3 regions of the Chryseobacterium sp. UF-290 genome follow, and region 3 is predicted to be linked to each of the others. Evidence: riboswitches for the same ligand, from Rfam matches in the RefSeq annotation. Region 3 holds a riboswitch; each other region holds the start of a gene.
The links. Region 3 has a riboswitch for S-adenosylmethionine ahead of AC4IF5_RS07080 (alpha/beta fold hydrolase). Riboswitches for the same ligand answer to the same signal wherever they lie in the genome.
Positions count from the first base shown of each region.

Region 1 (5,377 bases), on a different contig from region 3:
ACACGGAAAATAAGGTAGGAGCATCTAAGGTTAAGAGTGCCGGGGAATTTGTCAACAATCTTAATCATCAGGTGAAATTTATTGGTATTGAGCAGAAAATTAACGACTCAAATGCAGAAGAAATCCTTTCTCAATATGATATCGTTGTAGACGGATCTGATAATTTTACAACAAGATATTTAGTGAATGATACCTGTGTGAAACTGGAAAAAGCATTAGTGTATGGAAGTATTCTTGGATTTTCGGGACAACTGGCTGTTTTTAATCATAAAGGAAGTAAAAACCTGCGCAGTCTGTTCCCGGAACCACCCTTTGATGAAGATATACCGGATTGTGACAGCCTGGGGGTTTTAGGAGCTTTGCCAGGGATGATAGGAAGTATGATGGCTCTTCAGGCATTGAAAATCATTACAGGACTTCCGGTTGGTTTAAATCAGCTAACGCTTGTTGATACGCTGGATTGGAGATTTCAGACGATAGATTTTTGATGTTTAAAAACAAATATCAAAAAATAGGTCTTCACAAGTGCAAGCTTAATATCAATAGAAACGGATTTTAGTGATCCGGTATAAAAAAGAGGCTGTCTCAAAAGTGTCATTCTGAATGAAATGCAATGTAATGAAGAATCTCAAACAACTGACTATCAATGAGATTATTCCTTTGTCAGAATGACAAAAGCCGAATTATTTGACTTTTGAGACAGCCTCTTTTGTTATTTATTTTGATATGAAAATTATTGTCCCTGCTGCATTACCCCGCCATTATCTTCTTTTTTGGTCTGGTTCAGGATATTCGGGTCCTCTTTTGCCAGCTTGTTTTTTGTTGGAATTTTATAGTTGATGGAAACTCCAAAATTTCGGGAGTCAAATTTCGTTCTTAATAAAGCCCTTTCTCCTTCAGGTGGGTTAGAATAAGCCTGCATCAGCTGGCTGTTGAAAATATCATTTGCAAATACGGAAACAGTCAGACGCTTATCCATAAACTTTTTGGTCAGCGTAATATTCAGGGAATTATTGAACGGTTTATCTGCTGTAAAATAGAAATATCCTCCTTTTGGAGTTATATAACTATAATTAACATTCATGTTGATTTCCTTTGGAAGGATCAGTTGTGTCATGATATTAAAGATCCAGAAACCTTTGTTGTTGAGGTTATCAATTTCATGTTTCTGATACCCTGCATACAGATACATAAAGTTGATCTTATCAGGATTGAAGTTAAACTTCATGATTTCACTCATCGGTTTGCTGAAGATCATGAATGGAACGGGTAACCCTACATTAAAGTTATGAATCCTCATATTGGAGATATTCATTTGCTGGTTGTAAAGATTTTTGCCATCTTTTCTTACAATTTGTGCTACCTGATCTGTTGCTTCACTTAAACTATATCCTATAAATGCATAATCAAAAGCAGAGACTTTCAATTCATAATTATTGAAAATGGTAGGCTGAAGATTGGCGTTACCGGTTATCTGAGTATTGGGACCTCCAAATGTAGTGTTATTCGGGTTTAAGGCAGAAATACTTGGTAAGCTGATCTTTTTGTTATAATTGGCCGCTACATATACCTGATTCATCATATTGTACTGTACGCTGGCATTAGGAAATAATTTAAATCTGTCAAAAGGGGTCAGATTATCCTGAACAAGTTTTCCTTCCTTATAAGACCTGGTGATTCCGGAAATATCATAGTTTTCAGCTCTTGCTCCTAAAGTAAAATCAAATTTCTTCAGTTTGGCCTGGAACTCCAAATAGGTGGATGCAGTTTGTCTTTGATAATCCAAATTGGTAATTCCAAAGCTGTCCGTATCATAATCCTGTCTTTCATATAATCCTCCTGCACTTACTTTTCCGCCATCAAGAAGCTTGACCGGCTGTGAATAATCGATCTTGAAATTAGCAATTCTCATGTCAGAATTATTGCTCAGTATATTTCCGAGAGCAGCTGTTGGCAGGGATTCCTCAGGATTCTGGAAGGTCTTGTTAAAAAAGACATTATCCTGCCCGAACTTGGTGTAAGCCTTTGTATAGCCAAACTGAAAATCAAGTTTCTGGGCCTTATCCGTAAAACGTTTCTGATACGTTACCACAGCTTCCTGTCTTATCGAATGGGTATGGGCAATATCTGAGGAGCTGAAAATATAATCTCTGATGTAAAAACCTTTTGGGTCGTTTGGGTCCGCTGTTCTGTCTCCCAGTCCGCTACTTAAGGTATAATTATCATTGTTGTTATGATAAATATCGTAGTTCAGTAATAACCTGTCCTGCCCAAGATCGAAAGTTACTCCTGCCTTAGCGAAATAGGTGCGGGCAAACCGGTCTGTATTGCTGTCCAGAAGATCATCCTGCTGTGTGTTCAGCATACTTTCACGATAGTTTTGTCCTACGTTGAGCTGCCATCCGAAAAGCTTGTTTCTGGCATTTAAATTAATAGAATTTGTCGTTCTGCTTCTGTATTTATCGTAATTGGAGAATGAATAATTTCCGGAATAGGTAGCTGTTAAATATTTATTGGCATTTTTATTCGTAATGATATTCATGATCGCTCCTCCGGAAGTCGCCGGAAACTCAGCACCTGGCTGGGTGATCACTTCTATTCTTTCTACAGAGTTGGCGGGCATTCCTTCCAGGAAAGAATTCAGTTCGTTGGAGGTAATGTTTAAAGGTCTTCCGTTGAGGTAAACATCCAGCATCTTTCCCTGGTACATCATTCCGGCAATATCTGTGGCCACAAGCCCGGGAAGCTTTTTGATTCCTTCTAGAACATTCCCGTTGTTAAGCTGGGGTTGTTCGGAAAAATCAAAAATAGTACGGTCAGCTTTCTGCTCAACGGCTTTTTTAGTCTTGGTGATGACTACACCTTCAATTTGTTTCTCTTTTGAAGAGGTATTGTCTTTTTCCTGTGAAAAAACAAGCACAGAACTTAAGAGTGACAAAGCGAATATCGTTTTTTTCATAATGTTTTTACTACTATCCGGTTAGACGCAGGAAAAGAAATTTTGTTACAGTAAAATATTGAAAATCGAATTTTTAGGGTAAATATTTTTTTATTTCTGAAATAATTATATCTTTGCCAAATAATTATCAAGAATCCTATGATGGGATAGCAACCTGCAAAAACAAGCAAGGTGCTGAATAGATAAGCCGGATCTCCGGAAAAAATGTTTATCATCTATCTTACTCCCATCTTGAATTTTTGTTTTAAAATGAAATCAATGTTTAAAGACAAGGGAAATCACATTACACATGTAAACTTTTACTTCTCAGATCATGACGCTCGTCTTCATTATTCTGATATATTCTCATGCCATTTCCATATGTGCATGTGCTGTTGTTTCTAGTCTTCTTTATTCTTAAAAAATAATACAATTCTTACGCTTTTTATGGTAACCCTGCAACCGGGGTTACAGGGTTCGTATTGCTTTCAAATAATTTTTAACAACAAAATAAAAAACACATGCATCATTTCAATAAAGGACTTCTTATCACCTCGGCTACGCTTATTTCTTCATTTTACTATGCACAGTCGGATTCCGTACAATCTAAAAAAATAGACGATGTTGTCATTCTCGGCTCCAGAGGGGCTGGAAGATCATTAACTGATACGCCGGTTCCGGTGGATATTATTAATATTTCAAAAATTCTAAAACAAAGTCCTGTTAATACTATCAGTCAGGCCTTAAATTATATTGTTCCCTCATTTTCATCCACTTCACACACTGTAAATGACGGGACAGATTTTGTAGATCCTGCCCTTTTGAGAGGATTGGGCCCGGATCAGGTTTTGGTACTGTTAAACGGGAAAAGAAGATATCAATCTTCCCTGATTAATGTAACCCTTACTCCGGGAAGAGGAGCTGTAGGAACAGATCTTAATGCTATTCCTGCTTTTGCCCTGGATAAAATAGAAGTTCTGAGAGACGGAGCTTCTGCACAATATGGTTCTGATGCAATAGCAGGCGTTGTAAATCTTGGATTGAAAAGAAGGCTGGGACTATCCGGACAAGTATTTCTGGGAGGATATGCCTCGCCTGTGGCCAATAATTTTTCAGGAGGAGTTGATGGGCAGACTATTTCTGTAGACCTTAATTATGGAGCAAAAATCGGGAAAACAGGTTTTTTTAATATTACAGCTTCCGCACAGTACCGTGATCCGTACTCGAGGGCAGGAGTAAGAGAAGGAGATATTTTCAATGCTTACAATGCTATTCATTACAGAGCATTACAGGATGGGATCAATATTGATGGACTGTATAAGAATATCGGAAACACTTCCAATACCCAACAGATCATCAGCACAATTAAGCAATATGCAGGAAAAGTAGATTATTTCTCTTCCGCTTTTCAGTCTCAGATTTCAAATGCAAACAGTATTTCTGATCTGCAGGGATTATTAGGGAGTGATTTTACTACTCAGGAGCTTGCTTACAGAGGATTGGAAAGAAAAGACTTCAGCCTCAGAGCAGGACAGTCCAAATTACAGTCGGGACAGCTTTTTTTCAATTCCGAGATACCGCTTAATGATGACTGGAAAGTTTATTCTTTCGGCGGCTACAGCTATCGTTTGGGAAATGCCGGAGGCTTTTACCGGCTTCCTAATAACGAAAGAAATATCAATGCCGTCACTCCGAACGGATATCTTCCTCAGATCGAAGCTACAGTGAATGACTATTCTCTTGCGGCAGGGGTAAAAGGGAAATGGAATGGCTGGAACGTGGATCTCAGCAATACCTTCGGAAAGAATACCTTTAATTTTGGTGTTGTAAATACATTTAATGCTACGCTGACAGATAGCTCTCCCAGAAATTTTGATGCAGGAGGAACGGAGTTTTCACAGAATACCCTAAATCTTGATTTCTCAAAAAAATACGATGTATTGCATGGCCTGAATCTGGCATTTGGCGGAGAATATCGGTATGAAAATTATAAAGTAGGCGCAGGAAAGGGAAACTCGTACGCTTCTTATGATATTTTTGGGCGTGTGGTTACAGCAAATACTCCCGACAATGAAAAGGTTACAGATTTTTTTGGGAATATAAGGCCTGCAGGAGCTCAGGTTTTCCCTGGTTTCAGCCCTGATAATGCTGTTTCAGGAAGCAGAAACAGCGTAGCAGTGTATGCCGATGCTGAACTTGAGGTGACAGACAGGTGGCTGCTGGAAGGAGCATTGCGATATGAAAACTATTCAGACTTTGGATCTACTTTTAATTATAAAGTGGCTACCAATGTGAAGCTGGCTGACAATTTCAATTGGAGAGGTGCCGTTTCCACAGGATTCAGGGCTCCGTCTTTAGCCCAGATTTATTATAGCTCTACGTCTACGCTGATCCAGCAGGGGAAAACAACTCAGGTAGGGACTTTCAGAAATAATTCTG
Region 1 covers NZ_JBSICB010000011.1:91,316-96,692, forward strand. Annotated here, with positions in the region: gene AC4IF5_RS13980 (HesA/MoeB/ThiF family protein) at 1-488, shown strand, start outside; gene AC4IF5_RS13985 (outer membrane beta-barrel protein) at 734-2,959, opposite strand; SAM-I-IV-variant riboswitch at 3,079-3,174, shown strand; gene AC4IF5_RS13990 (TonB-dependent receptor plug domain-containing protein) at 3,460-5,377, shown strand, end outside.
Region 1: it holds a riboswitch for S-adenosylmethionine, as region 3 does, so the genes downstream of both, AC4IF5_RS13990 (TonB-dependent receptor plug domain-containing protein) here and AC4IF5_RS07080 (alpha/beta fold hydrolase) in region 3, are expected to answer to the same signal.

Region 2 (5,377 bases), 140 kb from region 3:
CCGTATTGTTGACCATTTCCGTAAAGTCATAGGTAGATGCAAATCCGTATTTATTTCTAAGCACCGCCACATCACTTCCCATAGCATCGCTCGCTCTCAGGACCGTTGAGTACCCGATATTAGCATACGTTGTCCCGTCATTATTGAATTTCGCCCAGGTTCCGTTGATCACGGTTTCAGCACTTTCTGCTGTTTTGAAAACTTCCAGGCTGTTAGCCTGATCAGTCGGCGCTGTAGTCAGATCACTTTCACAGCTTGTCAGGGACCACAATCCGATGAGAGCAAAAGATAAATATTTTAAATTTTTCATTGTTTCAATTTTAAAAGATTAAAGAGTTGCCTGAAGACCAAAAGTGATTGTTCTCATTGCAGGATATCTGTAATAAGTTGTACCATCCAACGCTTGTTCAGGATCCATTCCTTTGTGTTTGTAGAAGGTAAGAAGGTTTTCCGCCTGGATATAAATTCTGAATTTTTTAAGTCCTATTTTTTCAAAATAATCAGAAGGAAGCGTATATCCTAAACTTACATTCTTAAGTCTTGCATAGGTTCCTGAATACAGGAATCTTGAAGACGTTGAAGTCCAGTTGTTTGTTGTAGTGCTTAATCCCGGAACATCTGTATTGGGATTTTCCGGAGTCCATCTGTTCAGCATTTCCACTCCCCATGCACGTCCTCCGGCACTTCCGTTATGCAGCAGCGAAGTGTAGTCCGTATCAAGAATCTTTCCCCCAATCTTAAAGGTCAGTAATCCTGAAAGATCAAAGTTTTTATAATTAATACTTGTACTGACCGCTCCGGTCAGCTTAGGCAATGCGGATCCCTGCAATATTTTTGTTGCTTTTGCATATTCTGAGGTTGTTCCTTCCACCTCATTTCCGTTCGCATCTTTAGAAATAGTTTTCCACAACGGCTTTCCGTTGCTGGGGTCCACTCCTACCCATTCCTGAATAAAGAAGTCATATACAGAACCTCCTTCTCTCAATAGTTTACTTCCCACGACAAGAGACCCTTCAGGCAATTTAGTCACCTTGTTATTTAAAGTACTCAGATTAACATCCACATTCCACTGGAAATCTTCGTTATTAACCGGAGTTGTGAAGAGTGAAAATTCGAAGCCTGTATTCTGTATTGTTCCCACATTCGCCGGATAATCACTGATTCCCAAGGATGGTGCAACCGGTACATTGAACAGAAGATCCTGGCTTTTTCTTTTAAAATATTCGATATTACCTTTAATTCTGTTATTCAGGATGGCAAATTCCAAGCCTATATTCATATTAAGGTTGGTTTCCCATTTAACATTATTTGTTCCTGCTTTTTCCAGTGTTGTTCCTGCTTCCCCGCCAAGCGTAGAAATCCTGTACAATTCCTGATAAGCATAATAAAGAGGCTGTCCGTTTGGACGCAGTAGTTTATCATTCCCCTGCCCTCCATAGCTGGCACGTAAAGTCAGTTGATTGAAAATATTAAGGTTTTTAATGAAGTCTTCATTTGAAATTTTCCAGGAACCTCCTACAGACCAGAATCTTCCCCATCTGTTATCCGGTGAGAACCTTGAAGAACCGTCCGCTCTCCCTGACACCGAAAGGAAATAGGTATTATTAAAATCATATTCAACTTTTCCAAGGAAACTCAGTAAGCTCAGTTTATCACTATTTCCTCCAAAGTTTACCAATAAGGAAGCTGCATCCGGCTCATAGTAGTAAGGAAGGGAAAAACTGCTTCTTGATCCGGAGATTGTCTGATAATCGTACTTGTAAAATTCATGTCCTGCTAAAACATTTACATGGTGCTTTCCAAACTTCTTATCATAGGTAAGGATATTACTCGTGGTATAAGAAAGTGTTCTGGTATTGGATCTTGTCACAGAACCACCAATTTCAGCTCCCTGTCCTAAAAGCGGATTGGAATAATAATGTCCGTTATAATTAACCAGGTCAAGTGAAAAACTTGTTTTGAACTTCAGCTCCGGCAAGAAAGTAAATTCCATAAATCCTTTTCCTGAGAAGTTATCTTCTTTATTTTCATTTTTGTCCAGCGGTAAGGTTGCCGCCAGGTTCTGATTCTGAAGAGCACTGGTAGGTCTGTATTTTCCGAAATCGTAAATCCTGTTTCCGGCAGCATCGAGCACAAAAGATCCATCCGGGTTTCTTTCATAGTAAGGATAGAACGAAGGAACGACTCTTGCCGCCTGGATAATATTACTTGCCTTGGAATCTGAAGAGGTAGGGGCCTGTTGGATACTATTCGTATAGCTTAAATTAACGCCAACATTTAACCACTGTTTCACTTCTGAATTGATCTTTAATCTGGTATTGTATCTTTTAAATCCTGATTCAATAGCCATCCCTTTATCATCAAGATAGCCCAGGGAAAAGAAATAATTGCTTTTTTCGCTTCCTCCGCTGATATCAAGATCCACCTGATTTCTCGAAGCCACTCTCTGTAAAATATCTCTCCAGTCATCATTCCATAGAGGCGTTGCTCCTGGTAACAGCTTTCCATCTGTTCCTACCGGATTAGAATATCCGGGGCCATAAGGATTGACCCCCAATGCTGAAACAAGATTATCCGATGCCATCTGCGCAGCCTGCTGAGAGGATATCTGACTGGACTGATATCCGTTTCTTAAAGCTTCCCAGTATAATTGGAAATATTGATCTGTGCTTACCTGCTCATAATCTTTTACTGCTCTGCCGGAGAATCCCTGGCTGACATTAAGGTTCACTCTCGCTTCTCCTTTCTTTCCTGATTTTGTAGTAATGATGATGATCCCGTTTGCTCCTCTTGAACCATATAAAGCACTTGCCGTAGCATCTTTTAAAACACTGATCGATTCAATATCATTTGGACTTATTGCGTTCAGGTTTCCGTCAAAAGGAATTCCATCTACCACATATAACGGATCACTGGAGGCGCTTACTGAACCAATACCTCTGATCCTGATCGTGGAAACGGCACCAGGCTGCCCTGAAGCACTGGTGGTCTGGATCCCTGGTACCTGCCCTTCCAGAGCTTTGGTAATATTGGTCACAGGTCTGTTATTGATCTTATCGCTGGAAATAGTTGCTACAGAACCGGTATAGCTGTTTCTTTTTGCCTTTCCATAGGCTACAACCACAACTTCATCGATCTCCTTTTCACGGAGTGTATCTTTTTTCGGTTTGGATATCTGCCCGTTTACTCCTGCAATACCTAAGAAAAATACAGCAACTGGTGGGATCCAAACTTTAGAATTAAATAAATTTTTGCTAATCATAATCAATTTTATATATCAAATATTAAAATTTTGCCCTTTGCAGAAAAATCAGCAAAGGGCATCGATAAATACGATAAACCAAATGCTTATTTTTCCTTTTCAGGCTGAATGTAACACCTTACATATAGCAGGTTGTTAAGACTTCACAGGGTCAGTTCCCTCCATCTTTCTTTATAAGCCGATCGAAATTATGGTTGCAAAGCTATAAACTTTTAGTCTACAAAACAAGTAGACTTATTTATTTTTCATGATAATTTTTCAAAAATTAACATAATATTTTATCAAAAGCCATTGAAACAAAGCACTTAAAGAATTATCACTTTTTCAAACATGATAAATATCATTAAAAATAATTCAATTGTCAAAAAATGAGAAACCTTACCTAAATTTTTAATTTTTAATTGAAAAAACTTTTTAATTTTATAAAATGAAAGTTTTGATTATAAACGGGCCTAACCTGAATCTTTTAGGCACAAGAGAACCGGAGATCTATGGGAGCATTTCCATGGAGAGCTATCTGGAAGTTCTAAGATCTGAGTTCCATGCTCATGAATTAAAATATTATCAGTCTAATATTGAAGGGGAACTTATCAACAGACTTCAGGAAGATGATTTTGATGCGATAATCATCAATCCGGGAGCTTTCACTCATTATTCTTATGCTATAGCTGACTGCTTAAAGAACATACAGAAACCCAAAATTGAGGTTCACATCAGTAATATTTACAAGAGAGAAGAATTCAGACAGAAATCTGTAACAGCAGCTAACACCGATGCGGTTCTGTCCGGATTTGGAATGGCTGGATACAGATTGGCTTTATTAAGCTTACAATAAGACCTCACATCTTCCACAGATTTGTTATAATATTCGCTCGCAGATTTAACAGATTATGCAGATTTTATTCTTTAAGATCAAGTTTCCGTTTTTATGCTCAAGCACCTGCGAAAGTTGTGCTATCAGTGGGAAATAAAAAACAAAATGCCTCATCATGGATGAGGCATTTGAATATTTATAAGTAATCTTATTAGATTGTTTGCTGCTGCAATTGAGGACCTGAAGCGACCAATTTTTTTCCTTCTTCAGTATCACAATACTGCTCAAAATTCTTGATGTATCTTGAAGCCAGATCTTTTGCTTTTTCTTCCCATTCAGAAGCATTAGCATAGGTATCTCTAGGATCCAGAATACCGGCAGAAACATTTGGAAGCTCAGTCGGGATTTCAAGATTCATGATCGGAACCTGAGTTTTAGGAGCATTATCGATAGAACCGTCAATAATTGCATCGATGATCGCTCTTGTATCTTTCAGAGAGATTCTCTTACCTGTACCATTCCATCCTGTGTTTACCAAATAAGCCTTAGCGCCGTGCTCTTTCATTTTACCGATCAATGTTTTAGAATACATTGTTGGGTGCAATGTAAGGAATGCTTCACCGAATGCAGGAGAGAAAGATGGTTGCGGCTCTGTAATTCCTCTTTCAGTACCAGCCAGTTTGGAAGTATATCCGCAAAGGAAGTGGTATTGAGCCTGATCTTCATTCAGGATCGAAACCGGAGGAAGTACCCCGAATGCATCTGCTGAAAGATAAACTATCTTTTTAGCATGTCCTGCTTTAGAAGGTAATACAATTTTGTTGATATGATAGATTGGATAAGAAACTCTTGTATTTTCTGTAATAGATCCGTCTGTATAATCTGCGACTCCATTGTTAATAACAACGTTTTCAAGAAGCGCATCTCTCTTGATCGCTCTGAAAATATCCGGTTCTTTTTCTTCTGATAAGTCAATTACTTTAGCGTAGCATCCTCCTTCATAGTTGAATACTCCGTTGTTATCCCAACCGTGTTCATCATCACCGATAAGGTATCTTTTCGGATCTGCAGACAAGGTCGTTTTTCCTGTTCCCGAAAGACCAAAGAATAGCGCTACATCTCCTTTTTCTCCTACGTTAGCAGAACAGTGCATTGAAGCCATTCCTTTTAATGGAAGGTAATAGTTCATCATAGCGAACATTCCTTTCTTCATTTCACCACCGTACCAGGTACCACCAATGATCTGTAATTTTTCAGTAAGGTTGAACATGATAAAGTTCTCAGAGTTCAGCCCCTGAGCT
Region 2 covers NZ_JBSICB010000004.1:183,555-188,931, reverse strand. Annotated here, with positions in the region: gene AC4IF5_RS06340 (RagB/SusD family nutrient uptake outer membrane protein) at 1-310, opposite strand, end outside; gene AC4IF5_RS06335 (SusC/RagA family TonB-linked outer membrane protein) at 329-3,262, opposite strand; SAM riboswitch class I at 3,346-3,442, opposite strand; gene AC4IF5_RS06330 (type II 3-dehydroquinate dehydratase) at 3,690-4,097, shown strand; gene pckA (phosphoenolpyruvate carboxykinase (ATP)) at 4,288-5,377, opposite strand, start outside.
Region 2: it holds a riboswitch for S-adenosylmethionine, as region 3 does, so the genes downstream of both, AC4IF5_RS06335 (SusC/RagA family TonB-linked outer membrane protein) here and AC4IF5_RS07080 (alpha/beta fold hydrolase) in region 3, are expected to answer to the same signal.

Region 3 (5,377 bases):
TCTAAAACGTGAGTCTCGGTTTGATCAGTTTGGCCACAGTTGCAGTCCAGCCTGTCTGATGAGAGGCGCCAACACCTCTTCCGTTATCCCCGTGGAAATATTCAAAGAAAGTAATATAATCTTTAAAATGTTCATCATAATTGAACTTTGGATTTCCACCATTGAAAGCCCGCTGCCCATGCTCATCTTTTAAGAAGATTGAGCACAACCTCTTGCTGATATTCTGAGCCACTTCATCAAGGTTCCTTTTATCACCACTTCCGGTTGGAAGCTCTACCTTCAGGCTGTTTCCATAATAATAATGGAAACGTTGCAAGCTCTCCACAATCAGGAAGTTGATAGGAAACCAGATCGGACCGCGCCAGTTGCTGTTTCCTCCAAACATCCGGCTGTCACTCTCTGCAGGCGTATAGTACACTACATTTTCTGTTCCGTGAACTGAAAATACAAAAGGATTTTCTTCGTATACCTTAGACATGGCCCGGATTCCGTAAGAGCTTAAAAACTCTTTTTCATCCAGCATTCTCGTTAAAACCTTTGTTAATCTGTTCTTACGGAGAATACTCATAAGGTGCTTTCTTCCTTGCCCTTCCTCATCCCAGTGAGAAACAAGCTTGGTGAGTTCCGGCTTATTTTTTAAGATCCATTCCATTCTGCTTCTGAAATTTGGCATCTTTTCAAGCAGCCGGTGATCAACGATCTCTACAGCGAATAGCGGAATTAAGCCGACAATACTTCTTAATCTCAAAGAAACACTGTCCCCGTTTCCAAGCTGAAGTACATCATAGAAAAATCCGTCTTCCTCATTCCATAGACCTTTCGTTCCTTCACCCAGGTTTTCTATTGCTTCGGCGATATAAAGATAATGTTCAAAAAACTTGATCGCCATATCTTCATATACCTGATAATACTGGGCAAGTTCCATGGCAATCCGCATCATGTTCAATGCATACATCGCCATCCAGCTTGTGCCGTCAGCCTGCTCAAGATGCTGACCATCCTTTAAAACCATATTCCGGTCAAAGGCTCCGATATTATCAAGCCCAAGGAAACCGCCTCCGAAAATATTCTTACCATTTTTATCCTTCCGGTTTACCCACCAGGTAAAATTGAGAAGAAGCTTCTGGAAAACTTTCTCAAGGAATAATAAGTCAGGCTTCCCGTTATTTTTTTCATCAATTTTAAAAACACGGAAGCAGGACCATGCATGTACAGGAGGATTCACGTCACTCATATTCCATTCATAGGCAGGCATCTGCCCGTTGGGGTGCATATACCATTCCTTGGTCAGCAGCAAAAGCTGTCCTTTGGCAAACTCAGCGTCAATGATGGAAAAAGGGACACAGTGAAATGCCAGGTCCCAGGTGGCATACCATGGATATTCCCATTTATCAGGCATGGAAATGATATCTTTATTGTGAAGATGGTTCCATTCCGTATTTCTTACATACTCATTAAAATTTCTCGGTGCTTCATGATTCGGGTCCCCTTTCAGCCACTTTCCAACATTGTAATGATAGAACTGTTTGTTCCAAAGCAGTCCGGCAAAAGCCTGCCTCTGAACATTTTTTTCATCTTCATTCACGGTATCGTATTGGACTTCGCTGTAAAATTCTTCCGCTTCCGCCTGTCTGGTTTGGAAGATCTCATCAAATCCTGCAAAAGGCTCATCTGTTTCGTCCGGACATAATCTGAACTCAAAAACCTGAGACTGTCCTGCCTGTATCATTTCATCGATCAGGAAAGATGCCTTAGTCCCTCTTTTTTCAGGATTAACCGTATCTGTTCCATGGATGATAAAATCATTGATCCCATCCTTGAAATAAATATTTTCAGTTAAAGGAGCTCCATATAATTTTGAAGTATTCGTTTCATTATCACAAAATGCACTTTGTGCATTTACATTTCTGGAATAGAGCTTTTTGATTGAAATACTATCGTGACCAATATTGATACTTCCGTCATGAGAGGAAGCATTCATTTCCCCTTTATAAGTATTATAGCCCCATTTCCAGTTATTTCTGAACCAGGCGGTTGGCATTACGACAATAGGAGCATCATTCCGGCTTCGGTTGCAGATGGTGACCCTGGCCAGGATATCATTGTGATCAGCCTTGCAGTATTCGATGAAAATATCAAAATATTCATCATTGTCAAAAATTCCGGTATCAAAAACTTCATACTCAGGATCCTTTTTGCTGCGTCTTCCGTTCTCAGAAACAATCTCATCATAAGGAAACTCATTGATCGGATATTTATATACCATCTTCATATAGCTATGAGTAGGAGTATTATCCAGATAGTAGAAGATCTCTTTAATGTCTTCACCGTGATTTCCCTGTGGATTGCTCAGACCGAAAAAACGCTCCTTTACCATTTTATCCCTCTTATTCCAGAATGAAAAAGCAAAACAGAAAAGCTGTTTTACATCAGAGATCCCTGCAATGCCTTCTTCCCCCCAGCGATAGGCATAGCTCTCAGCATTATTGTGATTGGTGTAGTTCCATGCATTTCCGTTCGTACTGTAGTCTTCCCGTACATTACCCCATTGCCGGTTGCTTACATAAGGTCCCCAGTTTTTCCATTTGGTATCTTGTAATCTTTCTTTTTCGGCAGTCATATCTCATCATTTTTCCACACGAAGTTAGTTTTTTTGGAAAGTAATTCCAATTTTTTTCATCTGAATAATTATTAATATAGCCCTGAAATACTTGTGTTTAAAGGCTTTTTGAAATATTAAAATAATTTTTTTTTGAAATTAAAAGAAAAGAACTACCTTTGCACCATTCGTTCATTCAAATATTGAAAATGTTATCAAGAAAGGTTGAGGGATTAGACCCTATGAAACCTTAGCAACCCTTTGTGCAAGCAAAGAAGGTGCTACGTTCTACCAAAATGATTTTGGACAGATAACTTACTGAAGTTCTTTTCAGCCATTTCCTGTGGCATTTTCAATTGTATTAAAATAATAGAATTGAAAACAGAACTAAACTATATTAATCTTTCGTATCAGACCTATTCCCAAAAGGAATACCATATCCCGTTGAGCTATGAGCTTTTCGGGAAAGACCTGTTTACAGCTCCCGTCATTTTGATCAACCATGCCCTGACCGGAAATTCAAAAGTATCCGGGGAAAAAGGCTGGTGGAAACAATTGGTAGGAGAAAATCAGATCGTTGATACCAATAAGTACACAGTTCTGTGCTTCAATATCCCCGGAAACGGTTACGATAATTTTTTAATTGAAGACTATGAGGATTTCACTCCTTCAGATATTGCCAATATATTTCTGAAAGGATTGGAAGCTTTACATATCCAGAACCTATATGCTGTTATTGGAGGTTCACTGGGAGGAGGAATTGCCTGGGAAATGCTGATAAAGCAACCTAAGCTTGCAGAAATTTTTATCCCCATAGCCTGTGATTACAGGACTCATGACTGGCTTCATGCACAATGTCTGGTTCAGAAATTCTTATTGAATGCTCAGAATGAACCTTTACAAAAAGCAAGAATTCATGCCATGCTATGTTACAGGACTCCACAATCGCTTAATGACAGATTTCAAAATACATACAATCACGATAAACAGCGGTTGGAATCAGAAGATTGGTTAGTATATCATGGTAATGCATTAAACGAGAGATTTAGTTTAAAAGCATACAGGCTGATGAACCATCTGCTGATGAATATCAATGCTGACGAAGCTGCCCTGGAGAAGATAAAAGCACGAATGCACATGATCTCCGTAGATACAGACTTATTCTTCCCGGCTTCTGAAATTCGAATGTGTTTTGAAAGCTTAAAAGAGAAAAAGGTGAATGCTTCTTATCACGAGATCCAGTCAATACATGGGCACGATGCCTTCCTAATGGAATATCAACAATTAAATAATATCATAAAAAACATTTTATAAAGTAATGAAAAAGGCTAATGAAATAAAATTTTTAAAGAACAGATCAATCATTAAGTTTGAAGGAGAAGATTTCTTAGGAGAAATCGGGATTGACGGACGAATTTTTAAAGCGCTGACTTTAGCCAGAATCAGCGTTGGGGTGATCTCCCAGCAAGCCATAGAAAATGGAATCTCCATATTGGTTCACGAAAATGATGCGGAAAAAGCGGTGGCTTGTCTTATTAATGAATTTGAAGCAGAAAGAAAATCAGGAAAAGTATCACAGATCTATAGTATCAATAATGTTTCTGTCATTGGTTTTGTAGCAGAAGATTTCAATAAGGTCTTTGCTGAGCTGGCCAGAAATAACGTTTTTCCATTGCTTTTGAATCAGGTGGCAGGAGAAAACAGAGTCAATATTGTAGTCACTTCCTCACAGGATGAAAAAACCAAAAACATTATAGAATCCGAAATTTTCAAAAAGCCTAAAACGGTTCATCTGGCCATCATCGGACACGGAAATGTAGGGAAAACTTTGATTGACCAGGTTTTGGAATCTTCAGAAGAGATCAGGAGACGTAAAAATATAGATCTTAAAGTAGTGGCTGTGGCCAATTCCAAAAAGATCGCATTCAATAAAAAGGGATTTGAGTCTAATTGGAATGATGAGGTGTTGATAGCTGAACGTCCGTCAAATGTTGAAGAGCTGATCAGCTTTTCCAACGAAAATCAGCTGGAGAACCTGATTGTTGTGGATAACACAGCCAGTACAGATTTTGTTAAAAACTATCATACCCTGGCAGAAAATGGCTTTGACCTGGTTTCTTCCAATAAGATTTTTAATACGCTTCCTATCGAAGAATACCGTAAGCTAAGATATACTTTGAACAAAAATAACAGACGTTATCTGTATGAAACCAATGTAGGAGCGGGCCTTCCGTTAATTGATACGATCAAACTCTTACACCTTTCGGGAGAGAATATCACAAGAATAAAAGGAGTGTTCTCGGGAACATTGAGCTATGTTTTCAACAATTTTTCTTTGAGAGATGATAAATTTTCCACCATCATCAACGAAGCGTTGGAAAAAGGTTACACAGAACCGGATCCGAGAGAAGATTTATCCGGAAATGATGTGGCAAGAAAATTATTGATCTTGGCAAGAGAACTGGATTTAATCAATGAATTTGAAGATATCAATATTCAAAATCTCGTTCCGAAAGATTTACTTTCAGTTTCAAAAGCAGAGTTCCTTTCGAGACTTGGAGAGCTGGATGAAGAATACCAGAAAATAAAAGAAAATCAGGAACCTGGTCATGTGTTGAGATATGTCGGTGATTTACATGGTGATTTGCAGAAAGACAAAGGGGAACTGGATGTAAAACTGATTTCTGTTCCTGCAACTTCAGCCCTGGGGCAGCTAAAAGGCTCAGATTCGATTTTCGAGATCTATACAGAAAGCTATGGTGAAAACCCAATTGTTAT
Region 3 covers NZ_JBSICB010000004.1:327,748-333,124, forward strand. Annotated here, with positions in the region: gene AC4IF5_RS07075 (MGH1-like glycoside hydrolase domain-containing protein) at 2-2,620, opposite strand; SAM riboswitch class I at 2,809-2,916, shown strand; gene AC4IF5_RS07080 (alpha/beta fold hydrolase) at 2,975-3,913, shown strand; gene AC4IF5_RS07085 (ACT domain-containing protein) at 3,918-5,377, shown strand, end outside.